DNA from 3 places in the Brachybacterium sp. AOP3-A1-3 genome. Region 3 is predicted to be linked to each of the others. Evidence: riboswitches for the same ligand, from Rfam matches in the RefSeq annotation. Region 3 holds a riboswitch; each other region holds the start of a gene.

Evidence for each region. Region 3 has a riboswitch for thiamine pyrophosphate ahead of ACT3T5_RS11235 (bifunctional hydroxymethylpyrimidine kinase/phosphomethylpyrimidine kinase). Riboswitches for the same ligand answer to the same signal wherever they lie in the genome.
Region 1: another riboswitch for thiamine pyrophosphate. It lies ahead of thiC (phosphomethylpyrimidine synthase ThiC); the one in region 3 lies ahead of ACT3T5_RS11235 (bifunctional hydroxymethylpyrimidine kinase/phosphomethylpyrimidine kinase).
Region 2: another riboswitch for thiamine pyrophosphate. It lies ahead of ACT3T5_RS07695 (YkoF family thiamine/hydroxymethylpyrimidine-binding protein); the one in region 3 lies ahead of ACT3T5_RS11235 (bifunctional hydroxymethylpyrimidine kinase/phosphomethylpyrimidine kinase).

What each region holds. Positions count from the first base shown of each region.
Region 1 is NZ_JBQSXM010000002.1:221,566-224,829, forward strand. Features, by position in the region: gene ACT3T5_RS03800 (hypothetical protein) at 1-127, opposite strand, end outside; gene thiC (phosphomethylpyrimidine synthase ThiC) at 203-1,984, opposite strand; TPP riboswitch at 1,986-2,096, opposite strand; gene ACT3T5_RS03810 (sugar O-acetyltransferase) at 2,381-2,950, shown strand; gene ACT3T5_RS03815 (hypothetical protein) at 3,032-3,264, shown strand, end outside.
Region 2 is NZ_JBQSXM010000004.1:108,273-111,536, forward strand. Features, by position in the region: gene ACT3T5_RS07690 (ECF transporter S component) at 1-583, opposite strand, end outside; gene ACT3T5_RS07695 (YkoF family thiamine/hydroxymethylpyrimidine-binding protein) at 580-1,350, opposite strand; TPP riboswitch at 1,389-1,497, opposite strand; gene ACT3T5_RS07700 (MBL fold metallo-hydrolase) at 1,631-2,395, shown strand; gene ACT3T5_RS07705 (MBL fold metallo-hydrolase) at 2,448-3,164, opposite strand.
Region 3 is NZ_JBQSXM010000007.1:64,658-67,921, forward strand. Features, by position in the region: gene ACT3T5_RS11230 (MFS transporter) at 1-190, opposite strand, end outside; gene ACT3T5_RS11235 (bifunctional hydroxymethylpyrimidine kinase/phosphomethylpyrimidine kinase) at 187-1,821, opposite strand; TPP riboswitch at 1,846-1,939, opposite strand; gene ACT3T5_RS11240 (hypothetical protein) at 2,017-2,139, shown strand; gene ACT3T5_RS11245 (ABC transporter substrate-binding protein) at 2,145-3,264, opposite strand, start outside.

The DNA of each region.
Region 1 (3,264 bases), on a different contig from region 3:
CCGGCTCCGCCTCCATGATCTCGAACCGGCTCCACACCAGGAGCGCTGCGACGGCGAGCACCACGAGTGCGAGCAGCACGACGAGCAGGCGGAGCGCCCAGCGGCGGGCCGGACGGGCGGTGGTCATGGACCCACGGTAGGGCACCCGCGTCTCGACCACGTTCTCGATCTCGTCCTCGCCGGGCCGGCCCGCCGGATGCCGTCAGCCATCGCTCCCGGAACCCGCGGGCAACGACGGGTCCGGCAGGTACACGGTGCCGCCCGCCTCGCGGAACTCGCGAGCCTTCGCCTCCATACCGGCCCGGGCGATCTCCGCCTGCTCCGCGGCGTCGCCGTAGGTGTCGCGGATGTCCTGGGACAGCCGCATCGAACAGAACTTCGGGCCGCACATCGAGCAGAAGTGCGCGGTCTTCGCGGGTTCCGCCGGCAGGGTCTCGTCGTGGTACTCCTGCGCGAGCTGCGGATCCAGGGACAGCCCGAACTGGTCGCGCCACCGGAACTCGAAACGCGCCTTCGACAGGGCGTCGTCCCGGGCGATCGCCCCGGGATGCCCCTTGGCGACGTCGGCCGCATGGGCCGCGATCTTGTAGGTGATCACCCCGGTCTTCACGTCATCGCGATCCGGCAGCCCCAGATGCTCCTTGGGAGTGACGTAGCAGAGCATGGCGGTGCCATAGCGGGCGATCTCCGTGGCGCCGATCGCCGAGGTGATGTGGTCGTACGCCGGGGCGATGTCGGTGACCAGCGGACCCAGCGTGTAGAACGGCGCGCCGTGGCACAGCTCCTGCTGCCGCTCCACGTTCTCGCGCACCAGGTGCAGCGGGATGTGTCCGGGCCCCTCGACCATCACCTGCACATCGTGCTCCCAGGCCCGCTCGGTGAGCTCGGCGAGGGTGTCGAGCTCTGCGAACTGGGCGGCATCGTTCGCGTCGGCGAGGGAGCCCGGCCGCAGCCCGTCGCCCAGCGAGAAGGACACGTCGTAGCGGGCGAAGATCTCGCACAGCTCGTCGAAGTGCTCGTACAGGAAGTTCTCGCGGTGATGGGCCAGGCACCAGCCGGCCAGGATGGACCCGCCACGCGAGACGATCCCGGTGACCCTGTTCGCGGTCAGCGGCACGTACCGCAGCAGCACCCCGGCGTGGATGGTCATGTAGTCCACGCCCTGCTCGCACTGCTCGATCACGGTGTCGCGGAAGATCTCCCAGGTCAGCGCATTCGCCTCCCCGTCGACCTTCTCGAGCGCCTGGTAGATCGGCACCGTCCCGATGGGCACCGGAGAATTGCGCAGCAGCCACTCGCGGGTGGTGTGGATGTCGTCCCCGGTGGACAGGTCCATGACCGTGTCCGCGCCCCAGCGGGTGGCCCATTCGAGCTTGGAGACCTCCTCGGCGATCGACGAGGTCACCGCCGAGTTGCCGATGTTCGCGTTGATCTTCACCAGGAAGGCCTTCCCGATGATCATCGGCTCCGCCTCCGGATGGTTCACGTTCGCCGGGAGGATCGCGCGGCCTGCGGCGAGCTCGCTGCGCACCAGCTCGACGTCGCAGTTCTCCCGCAGGGCGACGTAGCGCATCTCCGGGGTGATCTCGCCGCGCCGGGCATAGTGCATCTGCGTGACCCGGGTGCCGACGGGGGAGCGCAGCGGGGCGCGACGGGCACCGCGCCATTCGGCGCTAGCCTCGCCCCGACGCACGGCGCCGCGGCCGTCATCGGCGAGGGCGCGGTCTCGGCCCGCGTATGCCTGGACGTCACCGCGCTCGGCGATCCAGGTCTCCCGCATCGGCGGCAGCCCCACCTCCGGTACGCAGCCGGGACCGGCAGTGCGGTACACCGCCAGAGGAGGGTTCGCCGTGCCGTCGGGGGCATCGTCCTGGAGGACCCGGGTGATGGGCACACGGATGCCATGGGCAGGATCCTCGAGCACGTCGAGGCGGTGGGTGGGGTAGTTCTCGGGTCGTGCGAACTTCTCAGGGCGTGCGGACATAGCGCTGCGCTCTCCTTCTTCCTTCGCCGGCATTATCCGGGGCAGGTTCATTCGGTACTCGGACAGCGACAGTCCGATCTCAGCCCGTTGCATCGGGCACCCGAGGGATCGGCGACGATAGTAGCACCCGTCTCGACCGTGAGGATGCTCGAGCGGCTCGCCGCTGCCTCCCCTCGCGGTCGCCGGCCGCGAGGGGAGGCAGTGGATCTGGTGTGGCGCGTGCGAACGGTCCGGACTGCGATCCCGGAGTGGGGGAGGTGGGCCTGGTCGGCGACGAGGTGCCCTGCCCGTCGGCCTGGAGCGTCAGGACGGTCGAGCGTCCGCGCAGGCAGTGTTGGCTACGCTGGGAGTCGCGGCGCTGCCACCCCGGCGCGACCCTCCGTGGAAGGCGGCCCCATGACCCTCACCGACCTGCTGGACGCCCTCGATTCCGGCCAGGCCATCCCGGCGAACTCCCCGTTGCACGCGGTCATGCACGCCACCAGCCAGGAGGCGCTGAAGGTCACCGGAGAGCTCAACGGCGGCTATCACGAACCCTCCCGGGTGCGAGAGCTGCTCGCCGAGCTCACCGGCCGTGAGATCGACGAGAGCGTCACCCTGTTCCCGCCCTTCACCTCCGACTTCGGCAAGAACATCCACCTGGGCAAGCGCGTGTTCCTCAACGCCGGCTGCCGCTTCCAGGACCAGGGCGGGCTGCACATCGGCGACGACTGCCTCATCGGGCACAACACCGTGATCGCCACCCTGAACCACGATCTCGCCCCGAGCCGCCGCGGCGACCTCCACCCGGCCCCCGTGACGATCGGGAACAACGTGTGGATCGGCGCGAACGTGACGATCCTGCCCGGCGTCACCATCGGGGACGACGCCGTCATCGCCGCCGCCTCCGTCGTCACCAAGGACGTGCCGGCGAAAGCGCTCGTCGTCGGTTCGCCGGCCCGGGTGATCAGGACCGTCGAGGACTGAGAGCTACGCGCCGAAGGCCGTCGCCTCGCAGCGACGGGATGGCACCCATCAATTGGCGGGTGCCCCGCTACCTTGGGGCTTATGGCTCTTGAATTCCAGCGTTCGACGATCGCGGCTGTGCGCGCCGCGCTGCCCGAGCACCAGGTGATCGAGAAGCCACCCACACCGGCGTGGCTGAACCGGCCCGGATCGACCGACTGCGGAGACGCGTGGCCCCTGGTGAGAACGATCTACCGCCAATTGGCTGCGGCGGACCTCCCGGAAGTCATGCCCCCACGGGAACGGCGCAGCCTCGATGCAGTCATTCTCGGCCC
Region 2 (3,264 bases), on a different contig from region 3:
TCGCGAAGTCGTCGAGCACGCCCGTTCTCCGCAGGGCGCCGACGATGGTCCTCGCGAGCAGCCCGCCGAGCACGATCCCCGACAGCACCTGCACACCCAGGCGCAGCTCGAGCAGATCCTGCCCGTACCAGCCCATCCGATACGCGGTCCAGAAGAACACGAGCCCGGCGCCGAGGGCGCCCGACGCGGCGAACACGCCCCAGCCGAAACGGCGGTACTTGGTCAGGGCGAAGGGCAGCTCGCTGCCGATGCCCTGCAGCAGCGCCGAGAGCACCAGCAGCGGGCCGACCGGGCTGCCGAGGAACACCACCTCGACGACCGCGGCGATCAGCTCCGCGAGGATGCCGCTGCCCGGTCGCCGGAGGATCGCCACGGCGATCGGCCCCACGAGCAGCCAGGATCCGAACAGGACGTGCTGGGCGAGATCGCCCGCGGGGCCCATGGCGATCGCAAGGCCGTTCCATGCCTGGACGAAGATCCAGTACAGGAAGCCGAACACGACGCCGAGCACGACGACCAGCACGATCTCCCGCAGAGTGAAGCGGGCGCGCCTCCGGGACGGGGCTTCCTGCATCGCGGTCATCGCGTCACCTCGTCCAGGGTGCGCGTCGCGTCCAGGGTGCGCGTCGCGTGCGAGGGGCTGTTCAGCGAGATCGAGAGGTGGCTCGTCACGTGCTGGACGCCGCGTCCCACCAGCAGCCATCCGGCGATCGCCGTGGCCAGGACGTCGCCGACGTCGCCCTCGAGACGGGTCACGAAGTGCTCGGAGCCCCGGAAGGTCCCCAGCTCGCGGGCGTGATCGATCGCCGCGTAGATGTCCCGCATGTGGTCCGGGAGCGTGCCATCGGCGAGCACCTGATCGGCCAGCGGGTACAGAGCCCATTCCGCCGCGGCGTAGCGGCCTGTGCGGCGGGGCTCCGGCACGTCCGTTGCACGGGGTCCGGCCCCGCCGGGCAGCTCGCAGGCCACCTCCCCCGGGCATCCCCGGGACAGGAGCACGGAGATCGTGGCGTGGTGCTCGGTGCGGGCGAGATCCTCGGCGAGATCGATGAGATAGCGCTGCAGGTGCACCTCATGGCCGCCGATGTAGGTGGAGACGTCGCCGGTCTCGCGCACGAGGCCGGTCCCGTCGAGGCGTGAGAGGACGTCGAGCAGGAGCGGCGCGTAGTCGTCCGCCATCACGGCGACGGTCACCCGGGCGCCCACGCCGAACCCGAGCGGCGTCGCCGTGGGATCGGGGGAATCAGCGAGATCAATGGGGTCGACGGGATCGGCGGGATCAGTGGGGTCGGCGGGATTCTCCGGGACTGCGGGCGGGGCGCCGACGGATGCGGCAGACGCTGAGGTCATGGTCCGTGCCTTTCACGAAGGGCACGGGCACGCGGCGGATCTCGCCCGGCGGAGCTTCCTGCGCCGGCATGATCCGGGTCAGGTTCTACGGTCGGAGTTGGAGAACTCCCTCTCAGCCCGGCCTACCGGACTCCCGTGCACGGGGCCACTGTAGACGGGACCGCGGGCTCACCGACGGCCACGTTCACAGAACCCGTCGCCCGGGCCCTGGAGCGGTCGCGCGCGGCTGATACTTTCGGGGCCGGAACTCCAGGAGGGGAGCACAAGGATCGTGGGAAAGATGCAGATCCACGCCATTGCCGACGACGTCTTCATGGTCTCGGGGATCGCCTCGAACTGGACGCTGGTGCGAGAGGGCCGTGACCTCACCCTGATCGATGCGGGCTATCCGAAGGATCTGGGCGCCGTGATCGCCGCCGTCGAGCACATCGGGAACAGGGTGGAGGACATCCGGGGTGCCTTGATCACTCACGCCCATGTCGACCATGTGGGCGCTCTCCCGCAGCTGCAGGAGATCCATCGATTCCCGCTCCACGCCCATGAGCACGAACTGCCCATGCTCCGCGGCGAGGCCCATGAGCAGGCCACGGCCGCGGACGTCCTGCCGCAGTGCTGGCGGCCGCGCACGGCGCTCTGGACGCTCACCCTCCTGCGCGCCGGTGCGCTGTCCTCGATCCGGCTGCCGCAGACGCAGGCCGTGAGGACCGGTACGGCGCTGGATCTCCCGGGGGCCCCGGTCGCCCTGGCCTGCCCCGGGCACACCTCGGGCCACACCATCTACCACCTGCCGAGGGCAGGCGTCGTGCTCACCGGCGACGCGCTGATCACCGGGCATCCCGTCACCTCGCGCGTCGGGCCGCAGCTGCTGCCGGCGCTGACCGCCCACGATCCGGTCGGGCTCTACGACACCCTGGGCAGCATCGCGCAGATCGACGCCGACACCCTCGTCCCCGGTCACGGACCGGTCTGGCGCGGTCAGATGCGGGCAGCCGTCGCCGAAGCGCGCGCCTCGGCAGCGCCCGTCTTCACACGCCCTCGGCCCTGACCACCAGGTGCCAGGACGGCGGGACCGGCACCTTCCGTTCAGAGCTCAGAGCTCAGAGCTCGACGACGCCGTCCTCCGGCCAGTCGCGCACCTCGGTGCCCTCGGGCGAGAGCGCACCGGACTGGCGCAGGTAGATCGACCGGCCGCCCTCGCTGGCCACCGCATCGTGGACCGGCAGAGCCAGACGCGGGCGCACCGCGCGCAGGAAGTCGATGGTCTCGGACATCTTGGACCACGGCGCCACCACGGCGAAGGCCAGGGCGTCGATGCCGTGGAACTCCTGCAGGGGCTCCAACGAATCCCCCGTGATCCCGAGCTGCGGCCCGCCCCCGGCGGAGAGCACGAGGCCCACGTTGCCCACGCGCGGGATGTCGGGATGGATGATGGCGTGCTGACCGCCTGCCGCGACGATCCGCAGCGCCTCGCGACCGTCCAGTGCTGGGAACTCATGAGCCTCGCCCGCGCTGAGCGGCAGCAGGCGCTCGGTCGAGACCGCGGCGCCGTCCTCGCTGCTCTCGGCGAGCTGCGCGGCCGTCTCCGGCTCGGCGATCACGACCGCCTGCGCGCTCGCAGCCAGGACGTGGTCCAGCAGGCCGCGGTCGAGATGATCAGGATGCTGATGCGTGACGGCGACGGCGTCGACGCCCGCGAGCACCTCGGTGCCCAGCGTTCGCATGGCCTCGCCGCTGAAGATGCCGGGGTCCACGAGAACCCTCCGCCCGGCCATCTCGACGAGCAGGCAGGAATGGACGAGGTGACGGATCTTCATGGCTGCCTCCGGGGTCTGCGGAATCGGGTGCCCCCACCGTACGACCACGGGACCACCACGCCAATGCCCTGCAGATCCGGCTCGGTCTCCCTGCGGAACC
Region 3 (3,264 bases):
TCAGGGAGCCCGTCGAGGCCGCCGCCGCCGCCGGACCGGCGAGCACGATCATCGCGGGGGCCAGCGCCGCGAGCGGGAGGAACACATGGATGTTGTCGATCCAGTTGCCGACCACTCCGGCCCGCAGTGCTGCCCGCCCCTGGGGAGGGAGTCGCTCGACATCGGATCGGGACGCTGCGAGGGCGCTCACCGTGCCCCATCCAGTGCGAGGTCGCGGAGGCTCTGCGCAGCCGGTTCCCCCAGGCGCAGCGCCTGCTCGAAGAACTCCAGCTCGTGACGGCATGCGACGAGAAAGGCGCGCAGAGCAGCGGAACGGGCCACCGGCGAGGCAGCGGCGAACTCCTGTTCGACCAGGTCGAGTGCCCCCTGCGTCGCGGTGACGAAGTCGGGATCGCGGTAGGTATCGAGCCAGTCCGCATACGGGTGGTCGCTCGGGACGGCCGGCAGCATGGCCCCGGTCTGGGCGTAGAGCCAGTAGCAGGGCAGCACGGCGGCCGCGGCGACGACCCGGTCCTCGCCGCGCGTCGTGGCCAGCAGGAAGTTGGTATAGGCACTGGTCACGGGCGAGATCTCGGGTTCCTCGCGGTCGCCGTTCCAGCTGCGGTGCAGGGCGGACTCGACCGTGAGGCAGTTCGCGGCGCCGTGCGCCCAGAACACCTGGGCTCCGGGGTCGCTCGAGGCTGCGGACAACGCTGCGAGCGCCCGGGAGTACCGGCGCAGATACAGCGCGTCCTGGGCGAGGTAGAAGGAGAACTCCCGGTCGGGAAGGCTGCCGTCGACCAGGGCACGCACGAAGTCCGAGTCCGCGACGGCACGCGCAAGGGGCTCCCCCGCCGCCCAGAGGGCACGCGTCCAGGGACCGGCCGGCGCGACGGCCGGCTCGACGGCGGACTCGAATGCGCCGGCCTCGGAGGGGGCTGAGGTGCCCGCGCGGAGACCGACTTCAACGAGGGCCTGCATGCCCTCCGGGCTCACGAGCCTCGCCGGGATCCGGCCAGGCACGAGCCAGGGCGTCGACTCCCCCGCCGCCTGGAGCCGACGGGCGCGGTGGGAATGGTCCACGGGACCGTGGCCTGTGCCGACGCGCAGCGCCTCCCCGTGGGCGATCGCCTCATGGAGCCACTGCGTGGCCCAGGTGAGAGCCGCCTGCGGGGCGTCGCCGCCTGCCAGCCGGGTGGCGAGCGCCGAGGCCAAGGAGCATCCGGTGCCGTGGGTGCTGGTCGAGGTCAGGCGCGCCGAGTCGACCCGATGCTCGAGGCCATCGGGTTCCACCCACGTGTTCGTCACCAGCGGGGCCTGGAGATGACCCGTCTTCACCACCACGGCGACCCCGGTCCGGGCGGCCCACTGCCGGGCCTGCTCGAGGGCTTCCTGCTCGTCGGCCGCGCGCTCTGCGCCCGTCAGTCGGGCGAGCTCCTCGATGTTCGGGGTGACCGCGGTGGCTCGGGCACAGAAGTCGATCATCGCCTGCTCCGCGTCGGGCTCCAGGAGGCTGTCCCCGCTGGTCGCGACCATCACCGGATCCACCACCAGGATCTGCTGCGGGTGCTCGTCGAGCCAGGCGGAGACGGTCGCGATGATCGCGGCGGTGCCGAGCATCCCGGTCTTGACCGCGTCGATCTGCACGTCATCGCTCACGGCGCGCAGCTGCTGGTCGAGGAACGCGACCGGCGGCACGTGGATGTCGCGCACCCCGCGGGTGTTCTGGGCGACCAGCGCGGTCACCACGCTCATGCCGTAGCCGCCGGCCGCGGTGATGGATTTGAGGTCCGCGGCGGTGCCGGCTCCTCCGGAGGGGTCGGTGCCGGCGATCGACAGCACGCGGGGAATTCGGGCAGGGTACGACGGAGCCACTGAGGACATCCCTTCGCTAGTACGAACTAGATCAGGTTCCACGGGTGTGATCTCAGCGCCGGACGGCGCACCCCGTGTCCGCGGGCCAGTATAGGCAGGCCGGCGGTCCACCCTGAAATGGGTCCGTCAGCGCCGCAGGCAGCATTCTGGGAGCCCGGAGAGGTGCATCAGACCTGGGCGGGCACGGACATGGTCGTCGTGATCGTCGAGACCGCGGGCCGCCTAGTGCCCGATGAGCTCTTCGTCGAGGTTCCTGCCGCCCGCGACGGCCCTGCCATGGGCTGAGCGGATCAACCCGAGGCGGCCGTCGCCGCGTCCTGGGCCTCCGGCAGCGCGTCGGCGGCGGTCGCCTTGCCGGTGAAGACCTCGGCGATGAGCGGGAGCGCGGCCCCTGTGCCCTCTGCCGACCGGTTCCCGGTCTCCGGGAGGGCCACGTCGTCGGGCGCCTCCGCGAGGAGGGAGACATCCACGCCGCCGGCCTTCCATTCCTCCTGCCAGACGCTGTGCAGGTCGCGGTGGGCCGGGATGCCGAGGCGGTTCTCCGCGAGCGGTCGCTGTCCCTCGACGCTCCCCAGCCAGCTCAGCAGCTTCCCGATCGCCTCCTCGCGCTCATCGTCGTCGTCGGGCGTGATCCCGACCGCCGCGACCGCATGCACCAGGGGGTGGGATCCCTCCGTCCCGGCGACCGGCGGATTGACGGACCAGGGGAACGCGTCCTTGATCCCGTCGGCGAGGACATGGAGGTCGTAGGTCCCCGTCTGCAGCAGACCGAGCTTGCCGTCCACGAACTGGCTCTGGCACAAGGCCTCGTCGGCGACCGCTTCGGCGCCGTCGGGCGCGAGATGGCCCGCCGCGAGGTCCGCGAGGTACTGCACGGCCTCGATCCCCTCCGGCGAGGCGAAGGTGAAGGTGCCCTCCTCGTCCTGCCATGCACCTCCGTGGCCGGCGATGAAGGGGCCCAGCACCGCCGAGCGGTCCGGGTGCGCGCTGAACCCGAACGCCGCGCGGGCGGCGGCGTCGAACCCGTCGTCTCCGGGATGCAAGCCCTCACCGTCCACGGTGATCTCGCGCGCGAGGTCGCGCAGGCCGTCCGACTCGGCGCCGGGCTCGAAACTCAGCTCCGCGGCGTCCCCTCCTGCGGCGTCGACGAGCTCCTGGTGGGCGACCAGGATGCTCTGGTCCCAGATCTGGGGCACGCCCCACAGGGCCTCGTCGATCCGGTAGAGATCGGTGGCGGTCTTCTCCCACTGCGCGGCGGCGTCGCCCACGACCTCGCCGATCTCGAGCAGCTGCCCGCTGGCATGGGCCTCCGCGAGATTCGCCGTGTTCATCCACAGCACATCCGGCAGGGACTCCCCCGCGACATCCAGCGGGAGCTGCTTCCAGTAGTCGTCCCAGCCGATCACCTCG